One region of the Fictibacillus sp. B-59209 genome, then DNA from elsewhere that is predicted to be linked to it. Evidence: riboswitches for the same ligand, from Rfam matches in the RefSeq annotation. Region 1 holds a riboswitch; each other region holds the start of a gene.

What was found. Region 1 has a riboswitch for thiamine pyrophosphate ahead of thiD (bifunctional hydroxymethylpyrimidine kinase/phosphomethylpyrimidine kinase). Riboswitches for the same ligand answer to the same signal wherever they lie in the genome.
Region 2: it holds a riboswitch for thiamine pyrophosphate, as region 1 does, so the genes downstream of both, thiT (energy-coupled thiamine transporter ThiT) here and thiD (bifunctional hydroxymethylpyrimidine kinase/phosphomethylpyrimidine kinase) in region 1, are expected to answer to the same signal.
Region 3: it holds a riboswitch for thiamine pyrophosphate, as region 1 does, so the genes downstream of both, thiC (phosphomethylpyrimidine synthase ThiC) here and thiD (bifunctional hydroxymethylpyrimidine kinase/phosphomethylpyrimidine kinase) in region 1, are expected to answer to the same signal.
Region 4: it holds a riboswitch for thiamine pyrophosphate, as region 1 does, so the genes downstream of both, P4361_RS16990 (thiamine phosphate synthase) here and thiD (bifunctional hydroxymethylpyrimidine kinase/phosphomethylpyrimidine kinase) in region 1, are expected to answer to the same signal.

The regions. Positions count from the first base shown of each region.
Region 1 is NZ_JARMMC010000008.1:343,179-348,031, forward strand. It holds gene P4361_RS07125 (DUF4349 domain-containing protein) at 1-407, shown strand, start outside; gene P4361_RS07130 (IDEAL domain-containing protein) at 457-687, opposite strand; gene P4361_RS07135 (hypothetical protein) at 806-1,057, opposite strand; TPP riboswitch at 1,212-1,317, shown strand; gene thiD (bifunctional hydroxymethylpyrimidine kinase/phosphomethylpyrimidine kinase) at 1,459-2,265, shown strand; gene thiM (hydroxyethylthiazole kinase) at 2,262-3,059, shown strand; gene thiE (thiamine phosphate synthase) at 3,072-3,740, shown strand; gene P4361_RS07155 (hypothetical protein) at 3,810-4,052, shown strand; gene P4361_RS07160 (ArsR/SmtB family transcription factor) at 4,169-4,771, shown strand; gene P4361_RS07165 (hypothetical protein) at 4,768-4,853, shown strand, end outside.
Region 2 is NZ_JARMMC010000018.1:261,513-266,365, forward strand. It holds gene P4361_RS14140 (DAK2 domain-containing protein) at 1-1,113, opposite strand, end outside; gene P4361_RS14145 (Asp23/Gls24 family envelope stress response protein) at 1,129-1,491, opposite strand; gene rpmB (50S ribosomal protein L28) at 1,723-1,911, shown strand; gene spoVM (stage V sporulation protein SpoVM) at 2,005-2,085, opposite strand; gene P4361_RS14160 (thiamine diphosphokinase) at 2,183-2,824, opposite strand; gene thiT (energy-coupled thiamine transporter ThiT) at 2,821-3,393, opposite strand; TPP riboswitch at 3,466-3,573, opposite strand; gene rpe (ribulose-phosphate 3-epimerase) at 3,597-4,244, opposite strand; gene rsgA (ribosome small subunit-dependent GTPase A) at 4,246-4,853, opposite strand, start outside.
Region 3 is NZ_JARMMC010000020.1:14,887-19,739, forward strand. It holds gene thiC (phosphomethylpyrimidine synthase ThiC) at 1-1,730, opposite strand, end outside; TPP riboswitch at 1,851-1,962, opposite strand; gene P4361_RS16465 (glycosyltransferase) at 2,170-3,525, shown strand; gene P4361_RS16470 (hypothetical protein) at 3,675-3,815, shown strand; gene P4361_RS16475 (DinB family protein) at 3,928-4,398, opposite strand; gene P4361_RS16480 (sterol desaturase family protein) at 4,486-4,853, opposite strand, start outside.
Region 4 is NZ_JARMMC010000020.1:106,397-111,249, reverse strand. It holds gene P4361_RS16995 (glycine--tRNA ligase) at 1-1,280, shown strand, start outside; TPP riboswitch at 1,332-1,437, shown strand; gene P4361_RS16990 (thiamine phosphate synthase) at 1,536-2,153, shown strand; gene thiO (glycine oxidase ThiO) at 2,153-3,283, shown strand; gene thiS (sulfur carrier protein ThiS) at 3,289-3,489, shown strand; gene P4361_RS16975 (thiazole synthase) at 3,494-4,258, shown strand; gene P4361_RS16970 (thiazole biosynthesis adenylyltransferase ThiF) at 4,258-4,853, shown strand, end outside.

The DNA.
Region 1 (4,853 bases):
GAGATGTTACAGAGGAATATACTGATTTGGAAGCAAGGCTGAAGGCAAAGCGCATTGTTCGTAACCGTTTGGAAAGCTTCATGAAAAATGCAGTAAAAACAGAGGATCTCCTTGCCATATCAAAAGAACTATCAGGAGTGCAGGAACAAATTGAAAAAATCCAGGGCAGAATAAACTATTTAGAGAATCAAAGCGATTTTTCAACGGTTACGGTCCATTTTGATGTGAAAAATATTGGGACGAAGAACAATAAAGAGCTGAATACCTGGGGAAAGTCAAAGACTTTATTTAAAGAGACGTGGAATAGACTGGTTCATACTATTTCCTATCTTATTATTGCACTCATTGGATTGTCGCCTGTCATTATCCTTTTCGTGGCTATTGGAGGAGCATGGCTTTACTTATGAAGAAAACAGCGTTCAAAAAAAGAAACCAAACCGTAAAAGGTTTGGTTTCTTATCCAAGGAATTTTATATATTCATCTGTCAGTTTCATGAACAGTTTTTCATCACGTTTTTCCAGGGCTTCATCTATTTTTTCTTTATAACGTTTCATCTGATGGGCGTGCAGCGACTCATCAAGGATCATCTGAGCAACCATATTAAAAGCGAACGGGTCATTTTTCTTCTGAAGTTTATATTTCACAAGATCGTTCATGTCTTTATTATACGATGTATTGTCTTTCATGCTCTATTCCTCCTTGAACTTTTTTGCAGAAGCTTGTAGGATTGAAAGCTCATGCGTTAATGGGTTTTTACTAGTATACTTATCAATGGTAATAATAGCAACAGTTTAATCTGAAAATTTAGTTTTTTTCATTTTGCTTCTCAATTTTTAAATCAGCCAGGACTTCATCTATAGAATGGAATTTTTTACTGTCCAGCTGTTCACCGCCTTCCATATCAAATACTTTTAATTCGTAAACATCTTCTGCAGGGTTATATTTGACTTCGACGGGATTGGTGTAATTTCTTGAGAAGGATTCTTCTGTTTGTGAATGACTGTAAACATCTTCTGGATTTTGTTTTAAATTTTGCAGTTTCTCTCTAATATTCATAATTTCTCTCCCTCCAGATTTTCTATCGGGTGTTGTATAAATAATGCCCGTATCCGTTCGTTTTTAAACACAGCAGCCTAACTTTTCGACAAATTTTATCCCTTGTTTGACGCTTTGGCCGCTGTCATATAGGATAGAAATAACATCATACATCGTATACCACTAGGGGAGCTTTGATTTAAAGCTGAGAAAAGAAATGTCTTTGACCCTTTGAACCTGATTCGGTTAATACTGGCGGAGGGAAGTGGCTTAAACTTTTATCAGCATTCATGTTTAAGCCGCCTTCTCTTCAGATGGCGGCTTTTTAGCGGTCGAAGGAGGTCATGTTCAGCTTCAGTGCACAGGGACCTTAACAGAACGGGCCACTTGCGCTCTTCTAGTGGTGAAAGGAGTTCTTCCATATGTTAAAAACACCAAAAGCATTAACAGTTGCAGGATCAGATTCAGGAGGGGGAGCAGGAATCCAGGCCGATTTAAAGACGTTTCAGGAATTGGGAGCCTATGGAATGTCTGTCATCACAGCTGTGACCGCACAGAATACATTAGGTGTTCAGGGGATCCACCCGGTACCTGTTGAGATGATCATGAAGCAGTTAAACAGCATAGAAGAGGATCTTCGTCCTGAAGCTTTAAAAACGGGTATGCTTTTCAGTGCAGAAATTATAGAAGCGGTATCTCATCATATTCGAAAGTATGAATGGAAAAACGTTGTTGTGGATCCTGTAATGATCGCGAAAGGGGGGGCTGACCTTCTGAGAAGGGATGCAGTAGAAGCCCTGAAAAAACAGCTGATTCCTCTAGCCTCGATCCTGACACCGAATATTCCCGAAGCTGAGCAGCTAACTGGAAGAAGCATTTCCACAAAGCAAGACAGGGAGGATGCTGCAAAATTTTTGCATGATTTAGGAGCAGGAATGATCGTGATCAAAGGAGGCCATCTCTCTCATGATAAAGCGCCAGTCGACTTGTTTTATGATGGCGAGAAGATGCATGAGCTGGAAGGAAGAAGGATTGATACACCGCAAACCCATGGAACCGGCTGTACGTTTGCAGCTGCCATTGCTGCTGAACTGGCACTTGGAAAAACCCCGTTTCATGCTGTAAAAACAGCGAAAACTTTTATTCAGGAAGCAATCAGCCACCCGCTTCATATTGGCAGCGGGCATGGGCCGACAAACCATTGGGCATACAGGAGGAATCAGGCATGAACGAACTGAGTGTGCTTTTAGAAGACATTAGAAAGAAAAAACCTCTGATTCATCACATCACTAACCAAGTAACGATGAATTTTTTAGCGAACGGCATCTTGGCAGCTGGAGGAAGCCCGATGATGGCTCATCATTATGAAGAGGCTGAAGAAGCCGTCATGGCAGCTGACGCACTGGTTTTAAATATTGGAACCGTTGAACCTGACTTAGTTAATGCAATGGTTTTGGCTGGAAAAAAAGCGAAGGAACTGGGCATTCCTGTCATTTTGGATCCGGTGGGTGCAGGACTTTCCCAATTAAGGAAGAAAGCCGTTGAAGAGCTGGTAGAAAAGGTTTCTCCCGATGTCATTTGCGGCAATGCTGCAGAGATCTCCTTTTTGTATGGAGGTGACTGGGGTGGCAAAGGGGTTGATGGTGAACTATTAGGAAACGATGATGAGCTTGCTTTGCATGCGGCCAGAAAGCTCGGTTCGGTTATTGTCATTACAGGAAAACAGGATGAAGTGAGTGATGGAAAGGAATGCATAGCGATTAGTGGCGGACATGAAATATTGTCTTACGTGACAGGGACCGGCTGTTATTCAACCTCTCTCATCGGTTTGTTTATGGCCAGATCTCTGGAAACCGGCCTTTCCTGCTGCCTGAGGGCCGCGGGCGCTTTGACGATGCTGGGAATCTGTGCTGAACGCGCTCAAGCCGTTTCGGCAGGACCAGGCTCCTTTCAGACAGCATTATTGGATGAGCTCTATCTATTAAACCCTGAAGACTTGAAAACGGCCGGCAGGTGGAGCTAAGGAGGCTTACAGATGGATTATAATACCCTTAAACAGCAGTTAAAAGTTTATTTTATTATGGGAAGCTTAAACTGCAGAGCTGAACCTGAACAAGTGCTGGAGCAAGCGCTAAAGGGAGGAGCGACGCTTTTTCAATATCGTGAAAAGGGCGAAGGGTGTCTATCACCTGATCAGAAATATGCCTTAGCTCTTAGCTTGCAGAAAATCTGCGGAAAATACCATGTTCCTTTTATTATTAATGATGATATCGATCTCATGATCAGCCTGAATGCCGATGGTCTGCATGTCGGGCAGGAGGATGGAGATCTCAATCAAATCCGCAGCCGCATCCCCGATAAAATTCTTGGCGTTTCGGTTCACAATGTTGAAGAAGCAGAAGATGCATTACGGGCTGGAGCAGATTATTTAGGAGTGGGCCCGATTTTTGATACAAGTACAAAGATGGATACGCGTGATGTTATGGGGTTTTCTGTTTTAAAAGAGCTAAGAGCAGCAGGGATTACAGCACCAATCGTGGGAATAGGCGGCATTTTTAGAGAAAACGCATTTGAAGTAATCGAAGCCGGAGCGGATGGAGTATCTGTCATATCAGCCATCAGCCAGCATGTGGATCCAGAGAAGGCGGCAAGCGGTCTGCTTGAACGGGTAGAGAAGGCATGGAAAGCAAGACCCATTAATTAAATAGGGATATGGCACCGAACAACCGTGTTCTTCGTACTATAAAAGAGTACGCAAGAAAGAGGTGCCACGATGAAAAAGAGAAATAAGATATGGGCGTATTCGGAAATGGTACTGCTGTTCCTCGGCTTTTTGCTGGCTCTATGGAATGGAATGTACATTAACAGTCCGGCCCTGTTATTCGGAATCTTAGCTGCAGTATTTTTGTTTCGTGCCATTGAACGATATTATTTCAAACTTAAAACAGAGTTTTTTTTCAATACAGCTATGGTATTAATCTTTATCCTATTGGCCGTTATGCCGCTATTAAAGTGACAGAAGCACAAGCTTCTGTCACTTTTTTTGATTAAAATTAGAAATGTTTGACAAAGATAAGCCTATCGTAATAAAATGATTTTACGTAAAATAAATTTTTTAAGTGAGGTGAACCAGTGAAAAAGAATGCATCGATTGAAGAGACGTATCTTGTAACGCTGCCTGAACAGGCTGCGGCTTTGCTCCATCCCATTCGTTCCGAGATGCTCAGTGCTCTAAAAGAACCGGCTTCTGCAACAGAAATAGCAAAGCTGCTCAATGAGTCACCGCAGAAGATCAATTACCATCTAAAGGCTTTAGAAAAAGTAGGGCTTGTTTTCAGAGCAGGAACGAGGAATGTGAGGAATTTGGTAGAAGTACTTTATCAAGCAGTGGCAAAAACGTTAATTTTTTCTGACTCTCTTGGCTTGTCACCGGAAACTTCACAGAAATTAAAAGATCAGCATGCGCTGGCCCACGTTCTCACCTTAACTGAAACCATGAAGAAAGATGCGCTGCAGCTCATGGAAAAAGCAGAGGATGAACAAATTCCAAGTGCCATTCTGCAAGCTTCAGTTTCCTTGTCCAATGAGGAGGAACGCAACCAGTTCATTAATGAGTATTTCTCACTGCTTCACCAGCTTGTTGGCAAATATCAGTCTGGAAAAAATGAGCAAGGCGAAGAATATCAGGTGTCTATTGCTGTCTATCCAAAACCGGAAGGAGGAATCGAGGGATGAATGAAGTGAAAAAGCATCCTTCTCTTGCCTGGGAAAAGAGCAAGAAGCAGGCAGATCAAGCCGATAAAGTCATAGCTTTAGT
Region 2 (4,853 bases), on a different contig from region 1:
TTGTCCGCCTTCAATAACGTAACCGGCACCGAGTGAAGTGAACAATTCTTTAATGCCGCTCCCCATCGCTACGGTAACGATGCCATATGCTTTTTTCTCTGGTTTAGCTTCAGGCATCTTAACGGGCACATGTGTCTCAGATTCCAAAATAGCAGTATGCTGCTCACGCATGTTTTCAATTTTAATGTTGATCAGACTACCATGTTTCTGAGCAAGGGTAAGCATGTTGCCCGGCTGTTCCGTATGAATATGAACTTTTACAAGATCATCATCGGCAACAACAAGCAAAGAATCGCCATGCTCGTTTAATTCATTGCGGAATGCTTCCTCACTGAAAGGCGCCTTCTTTAATTTCTCAGGTTCGAATTTCACCATAAACTCTGTACAGTATCCGAAATGGATGTCTTCGGTTTTCATATGAAGCTGTGCTTTATGGTGCTCGGCATTAACCATTTCCTTCATAGAAGGCGATTGCGGAGAAATTTCAGGAAGGTCCTTTCCTTCCAGCGCGGAAAGAAAGCCTTCATAAACCGTCAGAAGGCCTTGTCCGCCTGAATCAACAACGCCTACTTCTTTCAATACCGGAAGCAAGTCAGGTGTTCTGTCCAGGGAAGCTTTGGCTTCCGTTACAACTTCGTACATGACGAAAAGGATATCATCACTTTTTTTGGCCGCCTTAACGGCACGTTTTGCCGCATCTTTAGCCACCGTAAGAATGGTTCCCTCGATTGGCTTCATCACAGCCTTATAGGCTGTTTCTACTCCGTTCTCAAATGCTCTTGCAAAGTCAGCCGAAGTAATGGTTTCTTTTCCTTCGATTGATTTTGAAAAACCACGGAAAAGCTGGGATAATATAACCCCGGAGTTGCCTCTTGCCCCCATGAGCAAGCCTCGGGAAAAAGAGCTCGCGACTTTACTGATATCGGGAATTATGTTGTTTTGAACTTCTTTTGCACCAGAAGTAATCGTAAGGTTCATGTTGGTTCCTGTATCCCCATCTGGCACAGGAAAAACATTAAGGGCATCTACCATTGCTGCGTTTTTTGATAAGTTTGCGGCTCCCAATGCAACCATGGCCGCAAACTTTTTACCGTCTAAAACTGTTAAAGACACGAACTTTCCTCCTAACTAAGGGGTTGTTACCCTTACACCCTGAACAAAAATGTTAACAGAATCTACTGAGAGACCCAGCATTTGATCGAGGGTATATTTCACTTTTGTCTGTACATTATGGGCTACTTCAGAAATCTTTGTTCCGTAGCTTACAATAATATACATGTCAATATGTACTTCATCTTCTTCCTGCCGAACCACAATCCCCCGGGAGAAGTTGTCACGTCCTAAAAGTTCGGTAATACCATCCTTTAACTGCTTCCTGGAAGCCATGCCTACAATTCCGTAGCAATCAATAGCAGCGCCGCCAGCAATAGTAGCGATCACTTCCGTAGAAATGTCAATCTGGCCGTATTTATTCTTCATTTCGATGGACATGATGAATCCCCCTTTAATCAATCAATTATGGCTAAACCTCATTTTACTATAAAATTAAGTTTTATGAAAGGACAACTCCATTTGACAATAGTCACAAAGCTGTGTCAAGCCTTTTTACTTGAAATGCGAAAAATCATTTGTTGCTTTTCTTTAGTGGTCATGCTACTATAGGTTAGTATTTAACATACGACTGATATGATACAGTTTTACTGTTATAAAGGAGGTACAATTATGTCACGCAAATGTTACGTTACTGGTAAAGGACCTAAAACAGGAAACAAGCGTTCCCACGCATTGAACAAATCTAAAAAGAGCTGGGGAGTAAACGTTCAAAAAGTCCGCATCTTGGTTGACGGGAAGCCTAAACGTGTTTATGTTTCTGCACGTGCCCTTAAATCTGGAAAAATTGAACGCGTTTAATCGCTCTTAAGACAACGGCATCCCCGTTGTTTTTTAATTTCCAAAAGAAAAAAGCACCCATCAAGGGTGCTTTTTTCTTTTGGATGGAAGTGATTATCCTTTTTTAAATGAACCTAAAACCGCACGTACAAATCCCCCTAAAAACCTAGGCAGTTTAATGGTGTAAAATTTCATCATACCCCTCCTCCAGGCCCTTTGAAAAATAAGACATTCCCTAATAAATATATTCGCTTTTATAAAAATAGTACCATGCGGCCCGACGCATAAAATATTAATCATGGCTCTTTACCAACATTAATATGCCGCCCGAGAATGAATAAGTACCACTTTTATTTACAAGCTCATTGGAAATGCAGAGAGTAGAACCCATCGGCAAGTATTGATCCTGAAGCGGATATTTGAACCCTTTTAGAGTCAGGCCGGTAACAGGTCCGTTAAATGGAAGGAATGAGACATAAGAGAACTCCGGCTCTTGTTGTATGATATGCGGTCCTGGTGCTGATAAGGCAATCTTATTCTGCCTGTCCCATATTTCAATGTTAATTCCGGCTTCGAGTCCATGAAGGAGCAATTGGATATTGGCCAATTCATGATCCAGGCGCCCGCCCGTAACACCCATTAGCAGGATCTGTTCCGGTTTTTGCTCCAGTGCCCAATCAAGGGCCAGCTCTAGATCGGTTTTATCCTTTTCACTGTCATACTCAAATGAAGGAAGGTTAAATGAAGCCATCCACTCACGCTCACTTCTGTTCACAGAATCGAAATCTCCAAATACACAGCCAGGTATGATTCCTTTTTTCAACAAGTAGAATACGCCGCGGTCAACACCCGCCCAGACTGCCTTTTCGCCGGCAAATAAAGAGAGGTCCGGCTGCCTTTCTTCCGGACCTCCTGCTAAAATGATAATTTTCATGCCGCGTTAACAACTCTTGGATCGGTCCTGTGCAGCAGCCGCGGTGCTGTTTTTGTCAAGAAAATAAAAGCTGCTGCAGTGATCAAAGCAACCGGGATCATGTATGAGGCATTATACACAATGGAGTACAGGACAGGGTTCATGCCTTTTGGGGCGTATGATGCAAAGAATATGACTCCTGATACAACATGGGAGGCCAAACGGAGCAGGCTTCCGAAGGCGATGCCTGCCACAATCGCTGAGATCCTCCTTTTAGATTGGCTTGCCGAACTGACTTTAAACACCCCGGCAAATCCAGCCAATAGGAACGCGAGAGGGTAATCCAGGATCAAACCAGCGGGATTGTATCCTGCAGTTCCATCAACCAGGATTTTAACCATCCCGACAATCAGACCAGTTAATACTCCGCCAGGGACCCCTCTGCGGAATGCCATTAAAAAGATTGGCAGCATCTCCAATGAAACTGAGCCTCCATTTGCCCAAAGCCCTTTAAATTGAACAAAACTAAGTATGATAGCCAACGCTGACATCATCGCCACTTCAGTCAAAAACATAATTTTTTTACTCAAATCAATCTCCTCCTAAACTCATTAAGAAAAGAAAAAAGCAACCGGCATGTGAATGACGGTTGCTTAGCGTTAACAACAGCGACTCCACATTCCTACGCAGGCATGATCCTGCTTCAGGTTCAAAGGGTCGGGAGTGTACTCCCCTCTCAGCCCCTGTATGGGACTCCCCCTGTGGTTACTTTTTTCAATTATTCTCTAATATATTATACACCACGAATGGTACGGATTGCACCCTTTATGTCTTTTTGCCCATAAATGGCTGATCCCGCTACAAGTACGGTAGCTCCAGCTTTCTCACAAAGACGGGCAGTCTCTGCATTCACGCCGCCGTCCACCTCAATTTCAACGTTCAAGCCTTGCTCCTTGATCCTCGCAGATAATACTTCAATCTTTGGAAGCACAGCGTGGATGAAGGATTGTCCACCAAAGCCTGGATTTACAGACATGATGAGTACAAGGTCTATATCAGCCAAAATATGCTGAATGGTTTCAACAGGAGTAGCAGGATTTAATACGACCCCTGCCTTTTTTCCCTGCTCTTTAATTAATTGAATGGTCCGATGAAGGTGCGGACATGCTTCAACATGAACAGTAATGATATCAGCACCTGCTTTTGCAAACTCCGGGATATACCGGTCAGGGTTTTCAATCATTAAATGGACATCAAATGTCAGTTCAGTGAGCGGCCTGATTGCTTTAACGACTAAAGGTCCCATCGTAATATTCGGCACAAAATGCCCATCCATCACATCGATATGGATATAATCAGCACCGTTTTCTTCCACTGCCTTAATTTCTTCACCGAGCTTTGAAAAGTCTGCGGAAAGAATGGAAGGCGCAACTTTTACCATGCTAGTACCTCCGTTTTTGATCCTTGATTTCCTGCAAAAATTCAAGATAATGCTCATAGCGGAACGATGGGATCTCTCCCTCTTCCACTGCTTTTTTTACTGCGCATTTCGGTTCAGAGCTGTGAGTGCAGCCGCGAAACTTGCATTGTGATACCCTCTGTTTCATCTCAGGGAAGTTGTAGGAGAGCTCTTCGGTTTCAATTTCTACAAAGTCCAAGGAGCTGAACCCAGGAGTGTCTGCGATCAAGCCCTCTTCAAAAGGAAGGAGTTCAACATGCCTCGTTGTATGTTTTCCGCGTCCAAGATGATCTGATATGTCATTCGTCTCCAGCATGAGTTCAGGCATCAGCGCATTCAAGAGAGACGACTTCCCTACCCCGGACTGTCCTGCGAAGACGCTCGTTTTTCCTTTAAATATCGGTTTGATGTCATCCATGCCGGCAAGCGACATCGCAGAGGTTGGAATGACCTCATAGCCGAGCTTCTTATAAGCAGCGATGTAATTTTCGATTTCCTTCTGATACTCTGCACTTTCAATCAAATCCATCTTCGTAATGCAGATCACCGGCTGAATGCCATTGTCTTCGATATGAACAAGAAAACGGTCCA
Region 3 (4,853 bases), on a different contig from region 1:
GCTTTTTCCCGCATTCCTTCCTTTACATCTTTTTCCTGACCCGAAAGTTCTTGTGCAGATATATTTCTTAGATCATGTGAAATTCTCATAGAGCAGAATTTCGGTCCGCACATGGAACAAAAATGAGCGGTTTTTGCACCTTGTGCAGGGAGGGTTTCATCGTGGTAACCCCTTGCCTTCTCAGGATCCAATGATAGATTAAACTGATCTTCCCATCTGAATTCAAATCTAGCTTTTGAGAGAGCATTATCCCTCTTCAATGCTCCTGGATGGCCTTTTGCCAAATCTGCTGCATGGGCAGCGATCTTATAAGCGATCACTCCCTCCCTGACATCATCCTTGTTCGGCAGCCCCAAATGTTCCTTCGGCGTCACATAGCAAAGCATAGCCGTTCCGAACCATCCGATCATAGCAGCCCCAATTGCAGAAGTGATGTGGTCGTACCCAGGCGCAATGTCTGTCGTCAGAGGCCCTAGTGTATAGAAGGGCGCCTCATGGCAGATCTCCATTTGCTTATCTACGTTCTCCTTGATCTGATGCATCGGCACATGCCCCGGTCCTTCAATCATGACCTGCACATCATGTTTCCAGGCGATCTTTGTGAGCTCTCCCAACGTTTCCAGTTCTGCAAACTGTGCTTCGTCATTGGCGTCCGCAATCGAGCCAGGCCGTAATCCATCACCCAATGAGACGGAGATGTCATACGCTTTACAGATTTCGCAGATGTCCTCGAAATGAGTATATAAAAAGTTTTCCTGATGGTAAGCGAGACACCATTGCGCCATGATAGATCCGCCCCGTGAAACGATGCCCGTGACCCGATTGATCGTTAATGGCACGTACCGCAGCAACACACCGGCATGAATCGTAAAATAATCGACTCCCTGCTCGGCTTGTTCGATGAGTGTATCACGGTAGACTTCCCAGGATAAATCCTCCGCTATCCCGTTCACTTTCTCAAGCGCCTGATAGATCGGAACGGTGCCCACAGGGACCGGAGAGTTTCTGATGATCCACTCTCTGGTCGTATGGATGTCTTTTCCTGTAGACAGATCCATGATCGTATCCGCTCCCCAGTAGGTAGCCCATGTCATTTTTTCAACCTCTTCCTCAATAGACGAAGTCACAGCAGAGTTTCCGATGTTCGCGTTGATCTTCACATGAAAGTTCTTTCCGATAATCATCGGTTCCAGTTCCAGGTGATTGATGTTGGCAGGGATGATGGCCCTCCCACTCGCCACTTCGCTTCGAACAAAATCGGCCTCAAGCCCCTCCCGGATCGCAATGAATTCCATTTCAGGCGTGATGATCCCTTTTTTCGCATAATGCATCTGAGTAACATTTCCGCCACCTTTTGCCCGCATCGGCTTAAATGGGCGAACCGGAAACACATGACCCGCATGAGACTGCTGTCTGTAGCCGTTGTCCTCCGGTTTAATTCCGCGCCCATCGTATTGCTCTGTATCGTTCCTGTCTCTCACCCAATTTTCCCTCAGCAAAGGCAGTCCTTTTTCAACATCTGCAGCATAATTCAAATCTGTATAAGGTCCGCTCGTATCATAAAGGACGACGGGCGGGTTCTTCTCATCTCTTCCTGCTGTCTGTGTATCCGCCAGACTGATCCTTCTCATTGGCACCCGGATGTCGGGACGGGATCCGGTCTTATACACTTTGGTGCTGTTTGGAAATTGTGATTTTAATGAGACCTTGCTTTCGTTCTGTACGTTCATGCAACTTCCTCCTCGTTTTTTCAAAAATTGAGTCCAAAGTTACACACAGCATAAAAAAATCGGGTTCTAGTAAGAAGAACCCGATAGGATAGACAAAGAAAAATATACGATATGTATATATGACTTCGACTCCTACTTCCCTACGCTGGTATAACCCAGATCAGGTTCAAAGGGTCAAAGAGCTTATTCTCTCTTCTCTCAGCCCGACTGACGGGCTCCCCTAGCAGAAAACGTATTCTGTTTTCAACGTAATCATAGCTTCTCTGCTTTTCATGCACAATCCGTCTTTTGGCACAGGTATTTATTCACTGTAGTCGTTTAGCCGCCAAAATATGTATAGGCTTTCAATTGACAGAAAAGTCCAACTTGTTTGTTTGCCATTGAAAAGGTGTTTTGGTCATGATTTACTTTAACGAAGCATAAAAGGAGGTCAATCATAGTGGAATATGCAGTACTTTTTTTCTTCTTTCTTTCTATCGCTTTTCCAATCATTCATTCCTTTAACTGCCTTCCCTTATTTCAAAAAAGAAAAAAACGGTATCTGCCAAAACCGATTTTTGAAAAAAGTGTCAGTATACTAATTCCTTGTTACAATGAGGAGAAAATCATTGCAACATCCGTTGAAAACATGAAAACATTAACCTATTCTTCGTTAGATATCATTTATATTAATGACGGTTCAACTGACGCTACACTTGGAAAACTTAATGAGCTATTACAACTAAAAGAAAGCTCAAAACTCCCGCTCAACCAGCTAAAACATAAGAAAGTGATCGAATTTTACAAGTCCGAGCTCTATCCCAATATTTATGTGCTTGATAAAGTGAACGGCGGAAAGGCCGATGCGCTCAATGCAGGCATTGAGTATTCTAGCAATGAACTTGTTGTAACTCTTGATGCAGACACCATCATGACAGACCATTCCCTGCCGGCCATCAATGAAACTTTCGAAGAGCAAAATGTGGTCGCTGCTGGCGGCATGGTTCATGTGCTTCAGACAAAAACGAAGAATCCATTCTCAGGGCTGACATTACGTGGGACGAACCTGCTGATTCGAGCACAGGCGCTTGATTTCCTCCGGGCCTTCTACATTACGAAGGTCTCCCATGCAAGGTTTGGAGCGCTCTCAATCATTTCAGGTGCATTTGGTATTTTCAGAAAGCAGGTGCTGCTCAACGTCGGCGGCTATCGGACGACGATTGGAGAAGACATCGATATCACTCTAAAGATTCAGCGCCACATTTCTGGTGATAAGAACAAAAAGGTTACTTTCATACCTGATGCCGTATGCTATACCGAGCTTCCTGAAAACCTATGGGATCTGTTCAAACAGCGGGTCCGCTGGCAAAAAGCATTCATTGACTGTGTCATTCATTTCAGATCATTCCTTGGAAAAAATCTGTTTACGAGCTCTGTTTCCTTTTTCTATATTTTTGAAGCTTTTATTTCCGGTACACTCGCGGTTTATTTTATGACCAGTATCTTTGTCGTTGACGGATTCGCCCTGCACTCGTCCGTTCTTGAATATGTACTCATCTATGTTTTGTACATCTTTATTTTCGGCCTTGTATACGATATGGTGGCCATCGGAATGGGAGAATATCATGGCTACGCTTTTCAGGAAAAAGACACATACCCCCTTTTAGCAACTATTCTTTTTGATATCTTTATTTTCAGGATAGTGACAATGGTATGTGTTGCTTATGGAAGCATCGCCTATTTCTTCAATCGGGACTGGAATAAAGTATCTAGAACAGGCCGTGAATACCAGGCAGACTCCCGCCCTGCCGCATAAACACGCTTTATCCCAAATGTGGTTTTCTTGAAAGATTTGTGAACGAGGCAAAAAAATTAGCACATATTAGTTTATTTTGACTGATAAAGAGGAATAAAGTATCAGGAAGAATTGTTCCATATTCTAAACGTGCAGGGCAGGGTTAACTTATGCTAAAAAAAACAGAGGTTATGCTGTTCATGAAGGAAATCGCCATGCTTACGGATGAATATTTACGTTGCAGAGACCGATTTCTGAAAGAACAGATAAAAAATGATATCGATTTTCTGCATTCAGTGATTCATTCATAATTTCATTTGTTCATGATGAACACTGTTTCGTTCTTTACTTTTCACTTGTGTCTGTGTTTGAAATTCCACCCATAAAAAACCCAGAGAGCCGTTTTTTGCTCTCTGGGTTTTCTTAGTTTTTAACGACCGTGCGTTCAATAAGAAGTTTGATAGCGTGCAGCTGTCCCAAATGATTGGATTCATGAAAAACAGCCATGTTTGCTAGTTCACGGAACGTTTCCAGACCAAGGAACGGCTTTTTCAATTTTTCATCCAGTGCTTCTTCCGGGATGTCTTTAATTCGTACGAGCTGATCCTGCAGCTGAGTGACCAGTTCTTCAACGGATGGAACATTTCCCTTCCAGTCTGCCGGCTTTGTTCCTTTGCCAAACAATTCTACATAGTTTTCGGGCAGATGAGCTGACTTTTTCGGAAAACCGAAAAGAAACTGCTCAGTTACGGTTAAGACATGTCCGATGTGCCAGTGGATGGTATTGTTGAATCCTTCCGGCTGAACATCAGCCATTTCAGCGGGAACTGCGCTGGCATTTTTCAGAAAAAATCCTCTTGTCATTTCAAACTGCTTGTAAAGGTACTGATTCATTATGATCATCTCCTCGAATATCTTTATCTTCTTTTCTACTGTAACAAAAAATCCACTAAAAAAGCAGATTTAAAAGATCTGGCTCAATTACGCTCTTTTTTCAAGATCCCTTGCTGTTTGACTCATTTCTACCCTTTTCTCATCCTTCAACGTACCAAATAGTACATCCACAAATGGAGTGGACACTCCATACCAGTAGTTTTCATTTTTATAATGATGAAGCGTATGTGTCTTTTTCAGCCACTTGCCGAATCTGGAGTTAGGTTTGATCGGCCGGTGCGCGACATAGTGCTTCCATTCATAAACGAGGAGCATACAGACGAGTCCGACCGCAAATGGCAAGCTGATTAAAATGGAGCCCGTTATAAAATAAAATAGGGCCGAAAGCACAAACAGACTGGGAATGCTGTACCAGATTGGCAGAAAAAGGAGTTTCAGGTCATCTGGAAACTTAT
Region 4 (4,853 bases), on a different contig from region 1:
GCCCGCTCGGCGTTGAACTGAAGAACAACGTGAAAAAAGCTTGGTGGAAAAAGTTTGTTCAGGAATCTCCATACAATGTTGGTTTGGATGCAGCGATTCTCATGAACCCGGAAACATGGGTAGCATCTGGACACATCGGAAACTTCAATGATCCAATGATCGACTGTAAGCAATGTAAAGCGAGACACCGTGCCGATAAATTGATTGAAGATGCACTTGCTGAAAAAGGAATCGAGAAGATTGTTGACGGGCTTTCTTTCGATGAAATGGAAAAGTTGATTGAAGAGCAAAACATCGCATGTCCGGATTGTGATGCGCACGACTTTACATCTATCCGCCAGTTTAACCTGATGTTTAAAACGTTCCAGGGTGTAACGGAATCCAGCACGAACGAAATCTATCTTCGTCCCGAAACAGCCCAAGGGATCTTTGTAAACTTTAAAAACGTGCAGCGTACGATGAGAAAGAAATTGCCGTTCGGGATCGCTCAGGTCGGCAAAAGCTTCCGTAACGAGATCACACCTGGTAACTTCACGTTCCGTACCCGTGAGTTCGAACAGATGGAGCTAGAGTTCTTCTGCAAGCCTGGCGAAGAACTGAAATGGTTTGATTTCTGGAAGCATTATGCTCACGATTTCTTATTGAATCTTGGCATGAAACAGGATAAGCTTCGCCTGCGTGACCATGAATCCGAAGAGCTTTCCCACTACAGCAACGCTACGACAGATTTTGAATACCAGTTCCCGTTTGGCTGGGGAGAGCTTTGGGGCATTGCATCCCGTACTGATTTTGACCTTAAGCGCCACAGCGAGCACTCTGGTGAAGACTTTAACTATATCGATCAAGAAACGAATGACCGTTACATCCCTTATTGCATCGAGCCTTCACTTGGCGCAGACCGTGTAACACTTGCGTTCTTGATCGACGCGTTTGAAGAGGAAGAGCTTGAAGGCGGAGATACAAGGGCTGTTCTTCACTTGCATCCAGCTCTTGCGCCGTTTAAAGCAGCAGTGCTTCCTTTATCGAAAAAGCTTTCTGAAGAAGCAAGAGAAGTATTTGCCGGTCTTGCCAGCGACTTCATGGTCGATTATGATGAAACAGGCTCCATCGGAAAACGTTACCGCAGACAGGATGAAATCGGAACTCCTTTCTGTATTACGTATGATTTTGATTCTAAAGAAGATCAGCAGGTAACGGTACGTGACCGCGACACAATGGAACAGGTCCGCATGCCGGTATCAGAGCTTCGATCCTTCCTGGAATCGAAAATCAAATTTTAATCTCTTTACATTTTTAACCTGAATGGTAAGATGAAGTTAATTAAATAACTCTAGCAACACTGGGGGAGCCTTTGCCGGCTGAGACTGAACAACCTGTTCTAAACCCTTTGAACCTGATCTGGATGATGCCAGCGTAGGGAAGTGGAATCCGCACTGTAGGACACATACAGCTGCTGTTGATTAGAAAACAGATAATCAGCCACTCTTTTCTGCGAAAAGGGTGGCTTTTTTGTATGGGAAAAAGGAGGATGCAAGGTGGGGAAATTCGAGTTTCATGTAATGACAAATGGAAGGAAACAGCCTGACGAAATCATCTCGGCCGCATCCATCCTGGCTCCATATGTGACGTGCATACATATCAGGGAAAAAGACAGAAGTGCCAGTGAGATTTTTAATCTGGCAGAGAGATTGAAGAGAGCTGGATTGGGCCGGGAGCAGATCTATATCAATGACCGTGTGGATGTAGCCGTTGCTGCGGGAGCTGAAGGCGTTCACTTAAAAGGCTCCAGTCTTGATCCGGAAATCGTACACCGCTATTTTAGCAGGCTGAGAATCGGCCAATCCGTTCATTCCATAGATGAAGCGCTCTATGCTGAAGAGAAAGGAGCTCATTATTTGTTTTACGGACACGTTTTTAGAACAGGAAGCAAAAAAGGGAGCGATCCGCGGGGTCTGGATCAATTGCGGGAGGTTGCTGAAGCGGTCACTGTTCCAGTTATCGCCATCGGAGGGGTTACACCAAGTAATACTAGTGAACTCATAAAAGCGGGAGCAAAAGGAATCGCCGTCATGTCGGGGATCTGGTCGGCGGCAGATCCGGGTTTAGAAGCGAAAGGCTATGCGGAAGCACTTAAGAAGGAGGAGATGTCATAATGCCCAGGCACTATGATGTGATAATTGCTGGCGGGGGGATAATCGGCTGTGCCATTGCTTACTATTTGCGCAAACATACAGAGTATACCGTGCTTGTGATTGAAAAGAACCGAATAGGCAGTGAAGCTTCATCGGCCGCTGCAGGAATGCTTGGAGCGCAGGCAGAACTGAATGAGGCAGGGCCGCTCTACACGATGGCCCGTGAGAGCAGGAGTCTTTTTCCTGAGTTAAACAGGGAACTGAAGGAAATCAGCGGGATTGACATTGAGTTTATAGACAAAGGGCTGTTTAAAGCGGCAAAAAATGAAAAGGAAAGCCTCCGATTGCAGCAACTCATTGATTTTCACAACGATAACGGCCAGCCGGCAGAGTGGATCAGCGGATCGGAGCTTTTGAAAATGGAGCCGAAGCTGTCCAGCGGATTGGAAGGTGCAATGTATTTGCCGAAAGACGGCCAGGTCAATCCATCTCAATTGACGAAAGCCTTTGCCCAATCGGCAGCAATGCTTGGAGCTGATTTTTTAGATTATACCGAAGCAGCCGGATTCGAAATGGGCCGGTCAGGGATTGGAATCCAAACGAGCGCGGGTATGTTTTTCGGAGAGAAGGCAGTGCTCGCATCAGGCGTCTGGACAGGGAAACTGGCGGCCCAGACCGGATTGCACATGCCTCTTTTTCCAGTAAAGGGAGAGTGTCTTTCTTTAACCTTTTTAGAACCGGTCATTACATCAACTGTTATCTCAGATGAATGCTATCTCGTCCCTAAGCAAGGAGGAAGGCTCGTAATCGGAGCAACCATGGAAGCAGGTACATACGACAGAAAGGTCAGAGCAAAGGGAGTTTTGGAACTGCTGACAAAAGCGAGTGAAGTCCTTCCTGCTATCGAAGAGGGCGAATGGGAGAAGGCATGGACAGGGTTTCGGCCGCAAACTCCTGATGGCCTCCCGTACATGGGGAAACATCCTTACCATAAAGACTTGTACATTGCGGCAGGCCATTTTCGCAATGGGATCCTGCTCAGTCCGCTGACAGGGCGATGGATGGCAGAGCTGCTGATCGGAAATCTGCAGGAAGAAAGATTAAAAGAGTTTGCGCCAGACCGGTTTGCCTATGAAAAGATGAAAGGATGAGTCTCATGAAACTAATGGTTAACGGAACAGCCTTAGATATTGCCTTAGCCCGTACAGTCCAGGAACTTTTGGGAGAGTTAAAGCTTGCCGGCAAAGGGGCAATCGTTGAATTGAATCAAGAAATTTTGGATAAAAGCCAGCACGCAAAAACGCGTTTAGCAGATGGTGACAAAATAGAAATCGTACATTTTGTAGGAGGAGGATGAGGTTATGCTGAAGATTGGAAACTATGAATTTCGCTCCAGATTGCTTTTAGGAACAGGTAAATTCCCTGATTTTGATGTCCAAAAAGAGACAGTAAGGGTGTCGGGCACGGAAATCCTTACATTTGCCGTAAGAAGGATGAACATTTTTGATCCCGACCAGCCAAACTTTTTAGAAAAGCTGGAGGCAGAGAACTTTACGCTTCTGCCGAACACGGCGGGTGCGAAAACGGCAGAAGAGGCGGTTAGAATCGCGAAGCTGGCAAAAGCTTCGGGACTATGTGATATGATAAAGGTAGAAGTGATAGGAGATTTTAAAACTCTGTTGCCTGATCCGCTGGAAACGCTGCGGGCTTCAGAAATGCTGTTGGAAGAGGGGTTTACGGTCTTGCCCTATGCTTCAGATGATGTCATTCTTGCAAAAAAATTAGAGGAACTTGGCGTGCATGCCATAATGCCCGGAGCTTCCCCCATTGGATCTGGCCTCGGGATCATCAACCCGTTAAACATAAGCCTTATTATTGAGCAGGCTAATATACCAGTGATTGTAGATGCGGGCATCGGATCACCGGCTGATGCGGCAGCGGCCATGGAGTTGGGGGCTGATGGAGTACTGCTGAATTCAGCGGTATCAGGGGCCGATAATCCAGTAAAAATGGCCGAGGCCATGAAGCTTGCCATTGAAGCCGGCCGTCTCGGGTATGAAGCGGGAAGAATTCCAAAGAAAAGGTATGCAGCGGCAAGCAGTCCGCTGGAGGGAATGAGTATTTAATGAAAGATCGCTACTCCAGGCAGATGTTATTCGAGCCTATAGGAGAAGAGGGACAGGATCTCTTGTCTGATAAACATGTTGTGATTATCGGTGCGGGTGCGCTCGGAACGGGCAATGCAGAAATTCTTGCCCGCGCAGGTGTGGGCAGGATCACGATTGCTGACCGTGACTATGTAGAATGGAGCAACCTCCAGCGTCAGCAGCTTTTCAGCGAGGAAGATGCAAAGTACCGGATGCCTAAAGCGGTTGCTGCAAGAGAACGGCTGGAACAGGTTAATTCCGATATCCACGTAGAGGGCCTTGTTTTGGATGCAGGAGCTGAAGAACTGAGGGAACTGACGGAGTTTGCCGATCTGATCATTGATGCGACAGATAATTTTGATACGCGATTGCTGATCAATGACATCTCCCAGGAGAAGAAGATTCCTTGGATTTACGGCGCATGCGTTGGAAGCTACGGACTCAGTTATGTGATTTTACCCGGGGAGACGCCTTGTCTAAGCTGTCTCCTGGAGAAGGTGCCGATGGGCGGAGCAACGTGTGATACGGCGGGAATCATTGCGCCTGTTGTCCAAATGGTTGTCGCTCACCAGAC